Regions from separate parts of the Kitasatospora sp. GP30 genome, predicted to be linked through region 1. Evidence: riboswitches for the same ligand, from Rfam matches in the RefSeq annotation. Region 1 holds a riboswitch; each other region holds the start of a gene.
The links. Region 1 has a riboswitch for S-adenosylmethionine ahead of P3T35_RS05430 (aminotransferase class V-fold PLP-dependent enzyme). Riboswitches for the same ligand answer to the same signal wherever they lie in the genome.
Positions count from the first base shown of each region.

Region 2: another riboswitch for S-adenosylmethionine. It lies ahead of P3T35_RS32270 (IclR family transcriptional regulator); the one in region 1 lies ahead of P3T35_RS05430 (aminotransferase class V-fold PLP-dependent enzyme).
Region 3: another riboswitch for S-adenosylmethionine. It lies ahead of thrC (threonine synthase); the one in region 1 lies ahead of P3T35_RS05430 (aminotransferase class V-fold PLP-dependent enzyme).

Region 1 is NZ_JARZAH010000002.1:461,161-466,847, forward strand. It holds gene P3T35_RS05415 (heme-copper oxidase subunit III) at 1-175, opposite strand, end outside; gene P3T35_RS05420 (hypothetical protein) at 488-910, shown strand; gene trpD (anthranilate phosphoribosyltransferase) at 1,079-2,152, shown strand; SAM riboswitch class IV at 2,233-2,352, shown strand; gene P3T35_RS05430 (aminotransferase class V-fold PLP-dependent enzyme) at 2,404-3,771, shown strand; gene P3T35_RS05435 (Lrp/AsnC ligand binding domain-containing protein) at 3,818-4,099, opposite strand; gene P3T35_RS05440 (rhomboid family intramembrane serine protease) at 4,096-4,869, opposite strand; gene P3T35_RS05445 (hypothetical protein) at 5,041-5,286, shown strand; gene P3T35_RS05450 (NYN domain-containing protein) at 5,400-5,687, shown strand, end outside.
Region 2 is NZ_JARZAH010000036.1:4,290-9,976, reverse strand. It holds gene P3T35_RS32280 (XRE family transcriptional regulator) at 1-535, opposite strand, end outside; gene P3T35_RS32275 (MBL fold metallo-hydrolase) at 651-1,469, shown strand; gene P3T35_RS32270 (IclR family transcriptional regulator) at 1,999-2,712, opposite strand; SAM riboswitch class I at 2,911-3,053, opposite strand; gene P3T35_RS32265 (Lrp/AsnC family transcriptional regulator) at 3,112-4,140, opposite strand; gene P3T35_RS32260 (AbgT family transporter) at 4,257-5,687, shown strand, end outside.
Region 3 is NZ_JARZAH010000009.1:171,158-176,844, reverse strand. It holds gene P3T35_RS16700 (trehalose-6-phosphate synthase) at 1-1,224, opposite strand, end outside; gene P3T35_RS16695 (glucosyl-3-phosphoglycerate synthase) at 1,271-2,305, opposite strand; SAM riboswitch class I at 2,487-2,618, shown strand; gene thrC (threonine synthase) at 2,636-3,913, shown strand; gene P3T35_RS16685 (MoaD/ThiS family protein) at 3,981-4,259, shown strand; gene P3T35_RS16680 (cold-shock protein) at 4,769-4,972, shown strand; gene groL (chaperonin GroEL) at 5,307-5,687, shown strand, end outside.

The sequences.
Region 1 (5,687 bases):
AGAAGTCTGGTCCCTTCACGGAACGCGCCGTGAAGTACATCGCGAAGAGGGCCGCGAAGAACATCAGCTCGGAACTCAGCCAGACGATGGTTCCGACACTGGTCATGTTCGGTCGGTTGACCGATCCATGCGCGTGCCCGGTTTCTGTTGCTGTTGCTGTCGCCACGACCGACATTATGTCGGTCCCTTATTCCGTCTTCACGCCGGGGGGTCTTCCTCGGAGTGTCCGGTGCGTGCGGTATGCCCGGATGCCCGTACCAGCTGCTTTGCTCCCCTCGGGTGCCCTCGGACGGGCTGTCAGGGCCATCCGCTGACGCTCCATCGCCCGCACGGGTGACGGTGACTCACGCAAGTGGCTCCAGCCGGATCCCGGTGCCGGCGAGGAGATCGTGCCGGATGCTCACCGGGACGGGGGAAGCGGGAGTAGCATCCGGAGGTGGTGGACGTGGTCTGGATCACATTCGTCTGACACATGGGAGCAGGTCCGATGACGTACGGCAGCGACGAGACGCTCACCGTCCTCGTCTACAGCGACGACCGCAACACCCGGGCGCAGGTGACCGCGGCCCTCGGCCGGCGCCCGGCCGCCGACCTGCCGGAGCTGGAGTACCTGGAGTGCGCCACCACTCCGGCGGTGCTGCGGGCGCTGGAGAAGGGCGGCGTGGACCTCTGCGTCTTCGACGGCGAGGCGGTGCCGGCCGGCGGGCTCGGCCTGGCCCGGCAGGTGAAGGACGAGATCTACGGCTGCCCGCCGGTGCTGGTGCTGATCGGTCGTCCGCAGGACAGCTGGCTGGCCGCCTGGAGCCGGGCGGACGCGGCGATCTCCCAGCCGGTGGACCCGGTGGCGCTGGCCGAGGCCGCCGCCACCCTGCTGCGCACCCGGCTGGGCGCCCGCACCCTGTCCAGCTGAGCCGACCGCGTCCGATCCCGCCGGTCAAGACGGTCGGGGCAGCGCAGAGCGCGGCGCCGTCTCAGAGGAAGAGAAGGGCCGCCGTCCACCGGACGGCGGCCCTGCCGCGCTCGTTAGGCTGGCGACGACCTGTTTTGTCCGCACCGGATGCGAGCTGGAGAGTCGGCCATGGTGAACGTGAAGCCTGTGAGTGGCGGTAACCACCCCACGCAGGTGAGCCGCACCTGGCCGGACGTCCTGACGGTGCTGCTCGGCGGCGGCGACCTGAGCCGGGCCGACACCGCCTGGGCGATGGACCGGATCATGAGCGGCGAGGCCAGCCCCGTCCAGGTGGCCGGCTTCATGGTGGCGCTGCGGGCCAAGGGCGAGACGGTCGACGAGATCTCCGGCCTGGTCGAGGCGATGTACGAGCACGCCAGGCCGCTGATCATCCCCGGGCCCGCGGTGGACATCGTCGGCACCGGCGGCGACCGGGCGAAGACCGTCAACATCTCCACCATGTCGGCGATCGTCGCGGCGGCGGCCGGCGCCAAGGTGGTCAAGCACGGCAACCGGGCGTCCTCCTCGGCCAGCGGCTCCTCCGACGTGCTGGAGCGGCTCGGCGTGCGGCTGGACCTGACCCCGCGCCGGGTCGCCGAGGTGGCCGAGGAGATCGGCCTCACCTTCTGCAACGCCGCCACCTTCCACCCCGCGATGCGGCACACCGCCGCCGCCCGGCGCGACCTCGGGGTGCCGACCGCCTTCAACATCCTCGGCCCGCTCACCAACCCCGCCAGGGTGACGGCCCATGCGGTCGGCTGCTTCGACACCCGGCTGGCCGGCCTGATCGCCGGAGTGCTGGCCGAGCGCGGCTCCACCGCCCTGGTCTTCCGCGGCGACGACGGACTGGACGAGCTGACCATCTGCGACAGCTCCCGGGTCTGGCTGGTGCGCGACGGGCAGGTGACCGAGACCGTGCTCGACCCGCGCGAGCTCGGCATCGAGCGGGTGCCGATCGAGGCGCTGCGCGGCGCCGACCCCGAGTACAACGCCCAGGTGGCCCGCCGGGTGCTGGGCGGCGAGCACGGCCCGGTGCGCGATGCCGTGGTGCTCAACTCGGCGGCCGCGCTGGTCGCCCTGGACCTCACCGACGCGCCGCTGGCCGAGCAGCTGGCCGCCGCGATGAAGCGCACCGCCGCCGCCGTGGACTCCGGCGCGGCGATCGGGCTGCTGGACCGGTGGGCGGCGGCCACCGACCGCTGACGCCCCGTCGGCCGACCGGTCGTCCGGATGGTGGAAGCGCGGTTGACCGCGTCTCGACGGTGTGCCTAAGGTCTGCGTCAGGTCATGAGTGACAGCGCGACAAGCCCCAGCTTGCTGTCCGGCAACCCTCCGTCCGTGGCGGGGTGCCCTGGGTGAAGACCGGGCTCGGCGGCGACAGGTCCGCAGGGCAAGCGCGGACCACCGGACGACACGCACCCCCGGGGTCCTGACCCCAGGAGGAGTGCGTTCCCATGACGTCCACCCAGCTGATCGCCGACTGCGCCGCCCCGCTCGCCGTGCTCGGCGCCGACGTCCAGGTGCCGCTGGTCTCCGGTGAGAAGGTCGGCTACGCCGCGCTCGACTACGCCGCCAGTGCCCCCGCCCTGCAGCGGGTCTGGGACGACGTGGCCGGCTACGCCCCGTATTACGGCAGCGTGCACCGCGGCGCCGGCTACCTCTCGCAGCTCTCCACCGACCTGTTCGAGCAGAGCCGGCGGACCGTCGCCGACTTCCTCGACCTGCGCGACGGCGACCAGGTGGTGTTCACCCGGGCCACCACCGACTCGCTCAACCTGCTGGCCGCCGCGGTGCCGCCCGGCACCCGGGTGTTCGCCTTCGAGACCGAGCACCACGCCTCGCTGCTGCCCTGGCGGCAGGCCGGACTGGCCGTCAGCTACCTTCGGGCGCCGCGCTCGCACGCCGAGGCGGTGGCCGCACTGGACGCCGCGCTGGCCGAACACCCCGATGGCCCCCGGCTGCTCTGCGTCACCGGCGCCTCCAACGTCACCGGCGAGCTGTGGCCGGTGGCCGAGCTGACCGAGACGGCCCACCGGCACGGCGCCCGGGTGGTGCTGGACGCCGCGCAGCTGGCCCCGCACCACCGCGTCTCGGTGCGCGAGCTGGACGTCGACTGGGTCGCCTTCTCCGGCCACAAGCTCTACGCCCCGTTCGGCGCCGGTGTGCTGGCCGGCCGCGCCGACTGGCTGGACGCGGCCGAGCCCTACCTGGCCGGCGGTGGCGCCTCGCGGACCGTGGCGCGGCAGGCGGACGGCGCGGTCGCCGTCGAGTGGCACCGCGGCCCGGCCCGGCACGAGGCCGGCTCACCCAATGTGATCGGGGCCTATGCCGTCGCCTCGGCCTGCCGGGCGCTCGCCGAGACCGGCTTCGACCGGCTGCGGGCCCATGAGCAGCTGCTGATCGACCGCCTCACCGCCGGCCTCGCCGAGATCCCCGAGGTCCGGGTGCTCAACCTCTTCGGGGACGGCGCGCCGCGGGTCGGGGTGCTCTCCTTCGTGGTGAGCGGCTGGAACAGCTCGCACTTCGCGGCAGCGCTCTCCGCCGAGTACGGGATCGGGGTGCGGGACGGGCTGTTCTGCGCGCACCCGCTGGTGCGCACGCTGCTGGGGTCCCAGGATGCGGCCCCCTCGGCGTGCGGGGCGCCCGAGCCCTCGCTGCCGGGGGAGGGCAGCCTCAACGCGATCCGGGTCAGCTTCGGGGCCGGCACGCCGGGGGAGCACGTGGACCGGTTCCTGGCCGCGGTGCGCGAGCTGGTCACCGACGGGGCGCGCTGGACCTACCGCAACGAGGGCGGCCGCTGCGTCGCGGACACCCGGCGCTGAGCAGCGGGCACCCGGCGTCGAGTAGCGGACACCCGCCGCCGGGCCGTCAGCTGTCCAGGCCGATGGCGAACGCCGCCTCCAGGTCGTGCTGGGAGTAGGTGCGGAAGGCGATGTGGGTCTCGGTGCTCACCACGCCCGGCACCTTGTTCAGCCGGCCCGGGATCACATCGGCCAGATCGTCGTGCCGGCGCACCCGGACCATCGCCACCAGGTCGCACCCGCCGGTCACCGAGTACACCTCGCTCACCCCGTCGATCGCCGCGATGGCCTCGGCGATCTCGGGGGTCCGGTCGATGCTGGTCTTGATGAGCACAATGGCTGTGATCACGGCGTGGCTCCTGGTTGGGGGATGGGGTCAGGGTATCGGGCCCGGCGGCCCAGGGCCCAGAGGGCCAGGAACCCGCCGGCGAACCCGATCACATGTGCCAGGTAGGCGACCCCGGGCTCGCCCTGGCGCGCCGACCACCACTGCATGGCGAACCAGAGGCCCAGTACCAGCCAGGCCGGAAACCGCAGCGGCAGGAAGAACAGCACCGGCACCAGCGCGGTCACCCGGGCCTTCGGATAGAGCCGCAGGTACCCGCCCAGCACCCCGGCGATCGCCCCCGAGGCGCCGACCAGCGGCCGCAGCGCCTGCGCCCCCGAGTGCGCGGTGACCGCGTAGCCGTAGGTCGCCAGCAGTCCGGCGGCCAGGTAGAAGAGGAGGAACCTGGCCCGCCCGAGCCGCTGCTCCACCGCCGGGCCGAAGACGAAGAGGAAGAGCATGTTGCCCAGCAGGTGCAGCCAGCCGCCGTGCACGAAGAGCGCGCTGACCGCGGAGACCGCGGGCAGCTTGTCCGGGGTGGGCTGCGGTGGGCAGCCCGGCAGCACCGGTGCCAGCCGGGTCAGCTGGGCGGGCGTCAGCGGACGGTCGGTCAGCAGCTCCGCCGGGATGGCACCCCAGCGCTGCTGGTAGCGCTGGGCCGCGCAGGCCCGGGCGGCGGGCTGGGTGCCGTAGGCCGGGTTGACCCCGCTCGGCCCGGCCAGGAAGACCAGGCAGTTCACCGCGATCAGCACGTAGCAGACCAGCGGCACCGGCTGCGCTCGGGTCGGGAGCATGAGCCGATCCATTCCGCGCCGCACCAGTGGTGACACCCCGGTGTACGGCGAGCGGGTGAGCCGTCCAGCAGGTGGACGGTCCGCTGTCCGGCGGCCGGCGCCGGCAGCTCAGGCCCTAGGCTTGGGGCCCTGGCCGGAACCCGCTCCGGACCAGCGATCGAGAGGACCCCCATGCCTGTCCCCGTGCCCACGGCCGAGACCCGCTGGCGCTGCACGCTCTGCGGCAATCTGACCCGATTCGACGTGACCAAGTCCTCCCGGGTCGTCGAGTTCGTCCACCTCGACCTGGCCGGCGAGCCGCAGGTGGAGGAGCGCGAGGTGCTCACCGAGACCCTGGAGTCGGTGCGCTGCCGCTGGTGCAACGCGGTCGACCAGGTGGAGCTGGTGCCCCGGCCGGACGCCGCCGAGGAAGCCTGACACCCTGGACCCGCGAGGGTGCCGTGTCGTGCGTGGTGTTCGTGGCATGCCGCACACGAGACAATTGCACCGAGCGGTGTGTCAGGAGACCAGGGATCGGAGCCGAGGACGCGATGGACGCAGCGAGTCAGGCCGCCGAGCCCGAGGGGCCCCAGCCCGCCGGCGGTGAGCCGCTGCCGGCCGACGTCCCCAGCGAGGCCGGGGCCGGGCCGGCCGAGCAACTGGACCGCCCGCTCCCCGAGGGCGTGCGCCGCCGGGTGGTGGGGCTGGCCGCCGACGCGCTCGGCGGGCTGCCGCTCACCGAACTGCCGGCCACCCTGCGCCCGTACGCCAAGTTCACCGCCGCCCGCCGCGCCCGGTACGCCGGCACCGCGGTGGCCGCGGCGCTGGAGGCGGACCCG
Region 2 (5,687 bases), on a different contig from region 1:
CGGCCTGGAAGAACAGGGAGTCGCCCGTGTTCAGGGTCTCGCTGATTCCGCCGATCGCGACGGTGAGGGTGCCTTCGAGCACCACGAGTTGTTTCTCGGTACCCGGCGGATACCCGGGCAGCAGTCCGGTGGAGACCTGCGCGGGGAGGTAGTGGACGACCATCTCGCCTCCTCCCGCGCCGGGGGCCGCTGACACCATGTGCCGCTCGAAGCCGGTTTCCGGGTCACGGTAAACGGGGCGATCGTTCTTGCGCATGACAATGGCCACGCCGGGCGCGGCAGCAGCCGGCGCACCGATCAGGTCCGAGAGCGACGCGTCGAGCGCGTGGGCGATCCTGGACGCGACGCCGATCGTCGGGCTCTTCTCGCCGCGTTCGACCTTGGACAGCATCGCCCGGCTGACCGACGACTGTGTGGACAACTGGTCCAGCGTCAGGCCGGCCTCCTCGCGGCGTCGCCGCACGTTGCCGCCGAACGCACCGGCCAGGTCATCACCGTGCTGTGGTTCGGTCGCGTTCCCGTCTTGCTCGACCACCGTGCTCCTCGATCGATGGGTACCTCGCTGTCCCACAGTGTAGTGTTTCTTCTAAAGAAGATCTGATCTTCTATCGGAGACACGCGATGCTCGCCCGACACGACGGAGGGGTTCCATGCGTTTGATCTCGAGTGGCCGGCACCATGCCACGTTCGAATTCGGCGACCTGCAGGTGATCTCGTTACGAGACGGGTACATCGACATGCCGCCGACACGGCTCCGCGACAAGGATGGGCGCACGCTCGATGTGCTGCCGGCCGCCGTCCCGCTGACCGGCGACAACTTGCGGCTGTCGGTCAACGCCTTCTTCGTCACCGACGGCACGCGGTCGGTGCTCATCGACACCGGCGCGTCCAACGCCTGGCACGACCCCACCATGGGATTGATCTACGACGCGCTCGACGAAGCGGGAATCGACCGCGCGCGTGTCACGGATGTGGCCATCACCCACAAGCACGAAGACCACGTGAGCGGCCTGATCGCGCCGGACGGTTCAGCGGCGTTCACCAGACTCGAGCGCGTGTGGATCGGAGCGGGCGACGCCTCGGTGTTCACGGGGCGGCTCGAGCCGATCCGCGACCGGGTCGTACCCGTGTCGGAGAAGGTCGCGATCAACGACTGGACCACCGCGATCCCGACACCGGGCCACACACCTGGTCACACCGTGTACGACATCAGGAGCGGCATCGGCCACCTTCTCGTCTGGGGCGACACCGTTCACGTTCCCACGCTCCAATTCGATCAGCCGAACGTGTCCTGGGAGCTCGACGGCAACCAGTCCCAGGCCCGCAGCGCGCGAGCAGCCCTCCTCGAACAACTGACTCAACCACACCACTTCGTAGCCGGCGCCCACCTCGACTCACCCGGCATCGCCCGCGTAACCCCCTCCGGCGACGGTTATGCGCTGGAATACCTCGCACCACCGATCGGCTGATCGAGCCTGCCGGCTCCGGGCCGTGCTCGTGATGGCGGCCAAGGGCAAGCTCAACGGCGACCCCCACAAGCACGACGAGCGACGCACCGCGCGTCGCTCGCGCTGTGGCCGCAGGGACGGTGTCGGCGGTGCGCACGGACTGCGAAGCGATCAACACCGCGCTCGGCCCGGCACCGCGGCCCTCAGCCTCGCGGACCTGACCGCGCAGCGCGTCGTGGATCCGTTCCACCGTCCCGTCGTCGTGCCACCGCGTGAAGTACCAGTACACCGTGGGCCTTGGCGCGAAGTCTTTTGGAAGCTGTCGGCAAGCGCACCCGGTCCGCACGACGTAGAAGATCGCGTCCACGATCCGCCGCCGCGGATGCTTCTCCCGTCGCCCGCCCTCGGGCCCAACCGTCGCAGTCAGACGCCGCCGAGTACTCGGCGGACTGCTCAACGAGTACCACGCCGCCCCGATCAAACCACCCCGTGATCCACGGGAACTCCCAGTTCAGCGGCCTGATCGGAGTTTTGACACCCTTCATGACGGTCAGGGGTGGTGTAGGGCTTCGGTGAGGCGGTTGGCGGCCTCGACGACGGCCTGGGCGAGGCGTGCACCGGGGTGGCGGGTGAGGCGTTCGATCGGGCCGGAGACGGAGACGGCGGCCACAACCCGGTTGGACGGGCCGCGGACGGGAGCGGCGACGGAGGTGACGCCGGGCTCGCGTTCGCCGATGGACTGGGCCCAGCCGCGCCGCCGCACGCCGCTGAGGGCGGTTGCGGTGAAGCGGGCGCCCTGCAGCCCGCGGTGGAGGCGCTCGGCCTCCTCCCAGGCGAGCAGGATCTGTGCGGCAGCACCGGCTTTCATGGACAGGGTCGTGCCGACGGGGACGGCGTCGCGAAGGCCGGAGAGGCGCTCGGCGGCGGCCACGCAGATCCGCATGTCGCCCTGCCGGCGGTAGAGCTGGGCACTCTCACCGGTGATGTCGTGCAGGCGGGTCAGGGCCGGGCCGGCGGCAGCCAGCAGACGGTCCTCGCCCGCCGCGGCGGACAGTTCGGTGAGTCGGGGGCCGAGAATGAACCGACCCTGCAGGTCCCTGGTGACCAGTCGGTGGTACTCGAGTGCGACGGCGAGTCGGTGGGCAGTGGGCCGGGCCAGACCGGTGGCGGCGACCAGCCCGGCCAGGTTGGCGGGGCCGGCCTCCAGGGCGCCGAGGATCGAGGTGGCCTTGTCGAGCACGCCAACGCCGCTCGTGTTCTCCATGAATGGGTACTCCAGTCTCAAATCCCGCGAGCGGCAGGTGGGTTGTGCTCGCGGGAGGCTCCGGGCGGGGAGCGGGGAAGGTCAGCGCGAACAGGCCGGTGGAGTCGGCCGATTGCCTGCGCCGGACATGAGACGGGTACGCGGAAGGGCCGGGGCGGCAAGCACCCGGACAAGGGACAGCACAGAGAGCACCGAGTCTCCTCATCTTTCCCGCGCCACGTTGGCGACAGGCCGGAGTTGGCACTGATCCCGGGCGGCGCGGCATGTACGTCGAACGCCGAGTCGACCGGGGAGTTGCCGGGGCTTCGTAGGGCCGGTCCCTCCACCCCTCTGGATGATTCGCGAGGAACCATACAGGAATCCGCGGACGGGACGGCCCGCCCAACCCCGAAGGCCGGCTCAGAGCAGCGGGGGCGCGTGGAAGGCGCCGAGGGCGCCGGAGGCGAGGTCCCGGTCCAGCCAGTAGCGCCGCGACTCGGCGAGCATCACGTAGACACTGACGGCGTGAATGCCGGGGATCTCGGCGAGTTCGTCGTCGATGAAGAGCGCCAGGGCGGAGCGATCGGTGACCAGGCCCATGCAGAGGACGGACAGGTCACTGGCGACGTGAACGGCGAGGCGGGTCTGGGGCAACTGGTCGAGGCGCCGCATGACCTCGGGGGTCTCGCCTGGGGCCACCCGCAGGCGGAGCATGAACGGGGTCTGGAAGCCGAGCCATTCCGACACGATCTCCAAGCGCGGCTTGACCCAGCGCTCGTCCAGGACCCGCCGCACGACGCGGTGCGCGGTGGAGGTGGGCAGGGCGGCGGCGCGGGCGATGCTCGCGGCGGAGGCCCGGCCGTCCTGGATCAGCTGGGTGACGACGGTGCGCTCGGCCTCGCTGAGGGGCTTGGCGGGCGGGTTGGCGGTCGCGGTGCCCTCCGGGCTGACCCCGGCGAGTTCCAGCAGGCCGGCGCGCTCGGCTTCGGTGAGGAACTGCGGATCCCAGGTGGCACCCCGGCGCAGGGTGCTGAGCGCGGGCAGGGCGTTGACGCGGCGGACACCGGGGACCGAGAACAGCCGGTCGATCGCCTCGCTGGTGGCCGCCTCGGACGGGGCGTGGATCACGGCGTAGAGGGGGTAGTCGCCGGAGATCTGCGCCAGGCGCTGGACGTGGGGAAGGTCACGGAGCCGCTCCAGGACCGCCAGCGGGGTTTCGCCGGTGATGTCCAGGAAGACGTGGACCGGCATCGCCGTGGAGTGCAGGCCCCAGTCGGCCTGACCGACCACGCGCACCATGCGGGCCTTGTGCAGCCGGTCGTAGCGGCGTTTGAGGGTGCCCGCGTCGGCGAGCAGGATCGCGCCGATGTCGTCCCAGGTGGCCCGGGGGGCTACGTGCAGCGCCCCGATCAGGCGCCGGTCGAGCTCGTCGAGGAGAGGCCCAGTCATGTTTCCGTACCTTAGACTGCCGGTTGATCCCATCGTGACATAGAGGATCTAGAAAATCTCTCACTTGAGTGCCATTGTTTGCGGAAACATCCCTCAGTAGTGCCGAAAGGGTCGCCATGAGTGCCACCGTGACCGAGTCCCGGGAGACCGAGCCCGGCTCGAGATCCATGCGCGCCATGAACCGCGCGATGGCGGCGATCGAGCGGGCCGGCAACCGGCTGCCCGACCCGTTCTGGCTGTTCTGGGCCCTCGCGGCGGTGGTCGCCGTGCTCAGCGCCGTACTGGCCGCCGAGCACGTCAGCGCCGTGCTCCCGGGGACGCACAAGACCATCAAGGTGCAGAACCTGCTCAGCAAGGACGGGTTCACCCTCGTCATCGGGCACGCCGTCGACAACTTCGCGCAGTTCCCGCCGCTGTCGACGGTCCTCATCGTGATGTTCGGCATCGTCGTCGCCGAGAAGAGCGGGCTGTTCGAGACGCTGCTGCGCCGCCTGGTCGCGCGGGTGCCGGGCCGCTACCTGACCTTCGCGCTGGCGCTGACGGCGATGGTCAGCCACGTCGCCGGCGACGCCGCGTACGTGACGCTGATCCCGCTGGGCGCGGCGCTCTACCGGGCCGCCGGCCGCAGCCCGATCCTCGGCTGCGTCGTCGCCTACGTGTCGGTCTCCGCGGGCTTCAACGCCTCCCCCGTCCTCACCACGACCGATGTGCTGCTGTCCTCGATGTCCACGGCCGCGGCCCACGTCGTCGACCCGCACGGTGCCGTCACCCCGGTGGCGAACTACTACTTCGGGCTCGCGTCCTCTGTCCTGATGGCAGTGGTGATCACGATCGTCGTCGAGACGGTACTCGTGCGGCGCTCGGACCTGGAGCCCGACGAGCCGGTGGCCCCCGCGCCGATCGCCGAGAAGGCGGAGGCGCAGGCGATCGAGGCGACCGCGCGGCAGCGCAGCGCGCTGCGCGGGGCCGCACTGGTCGCGCTGGGTCTCGCCGCGCTCCTGGTCGCGGCGATGATCCCGACGCACTCGCCGCTGCGCGGCGACCACGGCAGCATCGTCAACTCGCCGGTGTTCAGCGGCATGGCGCTGATCCTCGGGGTGTTCTTCGCCGTGATCGGCTGGGTCTACGGCCGACTCGCAGGCACCTTCCGCGGCACCCCCGACGTGATGGCCGCGATGGCCGACGGCACCAGGTCGATGGCACCGACCATCGTCCTGTTCTTCGCGATGTCCCAGTTCCTCGCCTACTTCAAGTGGACCAACCTCGGCGACATCCTCGCTGTCAAGGGCGCCGAGCTGCTGCGCGACCTGCACCTCGACGGCTGGCTGGTGCTGCTCGGCGTGGCCGTGCTGATCGCGGTGATGAACCTGCTGGTCACCAGCGGCTCCGCGCTGTGGGCGCTGGTCGCCCCGGTCCTGGTGCCCATGCTGATGCTCACCGGCATCCATCCGGAGGCGACCCAGGCCATGTACCGGGTCGCCGACTCGGTCACCAAGTGCATCACGCCGATGAGCCCGTTCTTCATGATGGCCGTGGCCTACCTGCGC
Region 3 (5,687 bases), on a different contig from region 1:
GCCCGCCTCGGAGACCACCGGCACCTCCTTGGCGACCAGGTTCATGCCGTCCCGGATCGGGTTGACCAGCGCCACGTCGGCCAGCCGGTAGGCGGCCAGCGAGCGGGCGAAGTCGTCCTCGACCTGGAGTATCAGCGGCTGCCAGGTGGCGGTGCCGAACTCGGCGTTGATCTCCTCGCTGATCCGCCGCACCGCCGCCGTGTAGTCGCGGTACTCGGCCAGGTCCTGGCGGGACGGGTAGGCGAAGGCGATGTGCACCAGCCGGTCGTGCCACTCGGGGCGGGTGCGCAGCAGGTGCCGGTAGGCCTGCAGGCCGCGCACGATGTTCTTGCTCAGCTCGGTGCGGTCCACCCGGACGATGGTTCGCCGGTCGCCCACCGCGGCCTTCAGCGCGGCCAGTCGCTCGTCGACGTCCGGCCGGTGCGCCCGCTCGCGCAGGAACTCCGCGTCGGCGCCCAGCGGGTGCACGCCCAGCGCCGTGGTGCGGCCCTGGAAGGTCACGGTCAGTGCCGCCCGGTCCACGGTGGCGCCCAGCACCCGCTCGCTGCAGTCGGCGAACGCCTCGGCCCAGCGCCGGGTGTGGAAGCCGGCCCGGTCCGCGCCCAGCACCCCGGTGAGCACGGCGGCGGCCGGGCCGTCGGGCAGCAGCCGGAAGTAGTCGACCGGCGCCCAGGGGGTGTGCAGGAAGTAGCCGATCCGCAGGTCGGGGCGGCGCTCCCGGAGCAGGGCCGGCACCAGGGTCAGGTGGTAGTCCTGGACCAGCACCGCCGCGCCCGGCGCGGCCTCGGCGGCCAGCGCCGCGGCGAAGGCCTCGTTGTACTCCCGGAACCCGGCCCACCGCTCGGCCGCGGCCTGGTCGAAGGCCGGCGCGGTGGGGGTGTTGTAGAGCTGGTGGTGCAGGAACCACAGGGTGGAGTTGGCCACCCCGTTGTACGCCTGGTCGAAGACCACCGGATCGATGTCCAGCATCCGGACGGCCTGGCCGCCGACGTCGAACCCGGCCAGGTCCAGGCGGCCCTGCGGGGACTGCCGGGCGGCGGCCCGGTCCGCCTCGCCGAGCGCCGCGCAGACCCAGACCGCGTGCGGGTCGTCGATCGCGGACAGCCCGGACACCAGGCCGCCGCCACCGCGGCGCGGTGTCAGGCTGCCGTCCGCGGCGTGGCGGAAGGCGACCGGGCCGCGGTTGGAAGCGACCAGGACGCGTGCGGTCGTTTGCTCGGCCATACCGGCAACCTTGCCGGGGTCGCGGGGTGGCAAACCAGGGCCTTTGTCACATCCGCTGGTTCCGGTACTCCGGCAGCTCGATCATCGGCGGCCGCTCCAGGGCCGTCACCGGGTGGTCGTGCGCCGTGAAGTCCCGGGTCACCGGGTCCCGGGAGAACTGGGTGAGCACCGGGCGGGCCAGGTCGTCGGCGGCCTTGAGCCGGTTGGTGCGGTCCAGCCGCTCCAGCGCGGTGCGGTAGATGGTGGCGGCCATCCGGCCCAGTGCCTGGCTGTCCTGGTGGCGGTGGTGGCGCACTCCGACGTCCACCTGGGCCAGCGCGTCCAGCCCGACCAGGTCCAGGGCGTCGACCAGCAGGCCCAGCTCCACCCCGTAGCCGGTCGGGAAGTGCAGCCGGTCCAGCAGCGAGCGACGGGCCGCGTACTCGCCGCCGAGCGGCTGCACGAAGCCGGCCAGCTGCGGCCAGTGCAGGTTGAGCAGGGGTCTGGCGACCAGTTCGGTCACCCGGCCGCCGCCGGACGGGACCACCGTGCCTGAGCCCGCGGCGGAGCCGCTGTTCGAAACTTCCAGCGGGCGGTCGTACATCGCCTTGACCAGCTGGATCTCCGGGTCGGTGAGCAGCGGGCCGACGATCCCGGAGACGAACGCCGGGTCGAACTCGCGCAGGTCGGCATCGATGAAGCAGACGATCGCCCCGCTGGTCACCAGCAGCGAGCGCCACAGCACCTCGCCCTTGCCGGGCACGGCCGGCAGCCGGGGCAGGATCGCGTCCCGGTGCACCACCCGGGCACCGGCGGCCGCGGCCACCTCGGCGGTCCGGTCCACCGAGCCGGAGTCCACCACCACCAGCTCGTCCACCAGCGGGATCCGCTCCATCAGCTCACGGCGGATCACCTCGACGATCTCGCCGACCGTGGACTCCTCGTCGAGCGCCGGCAGCACCACGCTGACCGTGCCGGCCGCCCCGGCCGCCTCCTTCGCGGCCAGTAACCGCGGCACCGGCCGGTCGGCCGCGGTCCAGGACCTGCGGCGCAACCAGCGGGCCGCCTCCGGGAGTAGCGCGGGGCTCTGCTCGGCTGGCAAATCTCGCTCCTTGTACGCGTGGAAATGGTCCGGGGCGTCTCGCGTGGCGGACGGCCCCTTTCCGCTGTGGTGCCTTCGGATACAGTCTTCGTACTGCGGTCAGACCTTCGCACACCGGGGTGGACCGCCAGGAAAACGTCGGCTCGCGCATCCGTGCGGTGCGCCGATGACAACTTCACAGAGCTCATCCAGAGGGACTGAGGGAACGGCCCGTTGACGTCCCGGCAACCTTCTCGACCGGCCTGTAGCAGGCCCCGGCGAGACAGGTGCCAATTCCGGCCCGGGCGCGACCGCGTCACGGGGAAGATGAGGAGAGAGGCCTCGCCGCCCATGGCTACCGCTACCCCTGCCGCAACGTCCACCGTTGATCTCGGCCCCGCCGCCGCCCTGTCCTGTCGGGAGTGCGGCACCCGGTTCCCGCTCGGTCCCAGCTTCGCCTGCCTGGAGTGTTTCGGCCCGCTGGAGATCGCCTACGACTACAGCGGCCACGACACCGCCGAGTTGCGGGCCCGGATCGAGGCCGGCCCGGCCTCCATCTGGCGCTACGCCCCGCTGCTGCCGGTCCCGGCCGACGTGGCGACCAAGCCCAACCTCAACCCCGGCTGGACCCCGCTGGTCGAGGCCGACCGGCTCGGCAAGGAGCTCGGCTTCACCGCCCGGCTGCACGTCAAGGACGACTCCGGCAACCCCACCCACTCGTTCAAGGACCGGGTGGTGGCCTGCGCCATCGAGGCGGCCCGGGCCTTCGACTTCACCACCCTGTCCTGCTCCTCCACCGGCAACCTGGCCGGTGCGGTGGGCGCCGCGGCGGCCCGGGCCGGCCTGCGCTCCTGCGTCTTCATCCCGCACGACCTGGAGCACGCCAAGATCGTCATGGCCGCGGTCTACGGCGGTGACCTGGTCGGCATCGAGGGCAACTACGACGACGTGAACCGGTTCTGCTCCGAGCTGATCGGCGATCCGGCCGGCGAGGGCTGGGGCTTCGTCAACGTCAACCTGCGGCCGTACTACGGCGAGGGCTCCAAGACGCTGGCCTTCGAGATCTGCGAGCAGCTCGGTTGGCGGCTGCCGGAGCAGATCGTGATCCCGATCGCCTCCGGCTCCCAACTCACCAAGATCGACAAGGGGTTGCGGGAGCTGATCGAGCTCGGACTGGTCGAGGACCGGCCGTACCGGGTCTTCGGCGCCCAGGCGACCGGATGCTCCCCGGTGGCCGAGGCGTTCAAGGCCGGTCGCGACGTGATCCGTCCGGTCAAGCCGGACACCATCGCCAAGTCGCTGGCGATCGGCAACCCGGCGGACGGCCCGTACGTGCTGGACATCGCCCGGCGCACCGGCGGCGCGGTGGAGGACGTCACCGACGCCGAGGTGGTCGAGGCGATCCGGTTGCTGGCCCGCACCGAGGGCATCTTCGCCGAGACCGCCGGCGGCGTGACCATCGGCGTGCTCAAGAAGTTGGTCGAGAGCGGACAGCTGGACCCGGGCAAGGAGACCGTGGCGATCAACACCGGCGACGGCCTCAAGACGCTGGACGCGGCGGCGGGGGCCGGCCTGACCGCGGTGATCCGGCCGAGCCTGGAGTCGTTCCGGGCCGCCGGCCTGGTCTGAGTCCGCCCGCATCCCCCACCCGGAACCGCCCGAACGCCATGAGCGCCTTGAGCAAGGAGTACCCCCGATGAGCGCCACCGTCCGCATTCCCACCATCCTGCGCACCTACACCGACGGCCGGTCCGAAGTGACCGCCGAGGGCGCCACCCTGGCCGAGGTGATCGCCGACCTGGACCGCAACCACACCGGCATCGGCGCCCGACTCCTGGACGACACCGGCAAGTTGCGCCGGTTCGTCAACGTGTACGTGAACGACGACGACGTGCGGTTCGCCGAGGGCCTGGCGACCGAGATCCCCGGCGGCGCCGGCATCTCGATCATCCCGGCCGTGGCGGGCGGCTGCTGACGGCCCGTCAGGGCCCTGTGGGGCGTCGTGCGGTCATGGCGGGCCGCACGGCGCCCCGTGCCGTGTCCGGGGGTGGTCCGCGGCGCCCGCCGGCAGGGCATAGGCTGTCCGTGCCGGCAGCGGTTCGGACGTCCTGGTCGCCGGGACGCAACTGCCGAGGTACCACTGGAATCGTGCTCGGGACGCGTCAGAAATTCTCGGGCAATTCGTGGTTTAAGTCCGCTATGTCCCAGGCGAATTGCCGACTCTGTCGCATTCCTCCCCAGCTGTCCCTTGGCGGGGCCGTCGAATTGGCGTCCAGTGACCCTGTTGCTCAGGGCGCTGCTCCGGATACATTCAGCCGCGGTCGACGCATTTGCCTGCCTCGGGGCGCCAACTGGCGCCCTGGCGTGGGTTGCTGCGGCATGCAGGGCCACGCCCCGGGGGGACACCTTCGGCATGGTCCGCCAGACCCGGGTCCGCGACCGGCGAACCCGTGAAGGGCCAGCACAGCACTAGGGGAGTTCGGAATGGCTCAGGGCACCGTCAAGTGGTTCAACGCGGAGAAGGGCTACGGCTTCATCGCGGTCGACGGTGGTGCGGACGTGTTCGTCCACTACAGCGCGATCCAGATGGACGGCTACCGCACCCTCGAGGAGGGCCAGCGGGTCGAGTTCGAGATCTCCCAGGGGCAGAAGGGCCCGCAGGCGGACATGGTCCGCGCCGCGGTCTGACCTTTCCGATCCTCGGGGGCCTCGGCTCAGACCGAGCTGGTGGACCAAAGCGGCCGAGCCCGCGGCCGACTTCCCATCCGGGAGTCGGCCGCGGGCTCGGCCGCTTGTCGTCGCCGTGCGGTTCATCCCGGCGCGTCGTTCAGCTCGAAGGAGCTTGCACTCGCCACACCGGAGTGCTAATCATTGGCGTTAGCACTCACAGCTTGAGAGTGACAAACGGACCGGGTCGGTGAGGCTCGGAGTGCGGCAGGGGACAGGACCCCCGCGCTCCAGGCCGTCCGTCGCGGGCACCTCTGGTCCGAGCAGTCGACCGTGTCCTGGAGGACCACTTCCAATGGCCAAGATCATCGCGTTTGACGAGGAAGCTCGCCGCGGCCTTGAGCGCGGCATGAACCAGCTTGCCGACGCCGTCAAGGTGACGCTGGGCCCCAAGGGCCGCAACGTCGTCCTTGAGAAGAAGTGGGGCGCCCCCACGATCACCAACGACGGTGTCTCCATCGCCAAGGAGATCGAGCTCGAGGACCCCTACGAGAAGATCGGCGCGGAGCTCGTCAAGGAGGTCGCCAAGAAGACCGACGACGTCGCGGGTGACGGCACCACCACCGCCACCGTGCTGGCCCAGGCCCTGGTGCGCGAGGGTCTGCGCAACGTTGCCGCCGGCGCCAACCCGATGGCTCTGAAGCGCGGCATCGAGAAGGCCGTCGCCGCCGTCTCC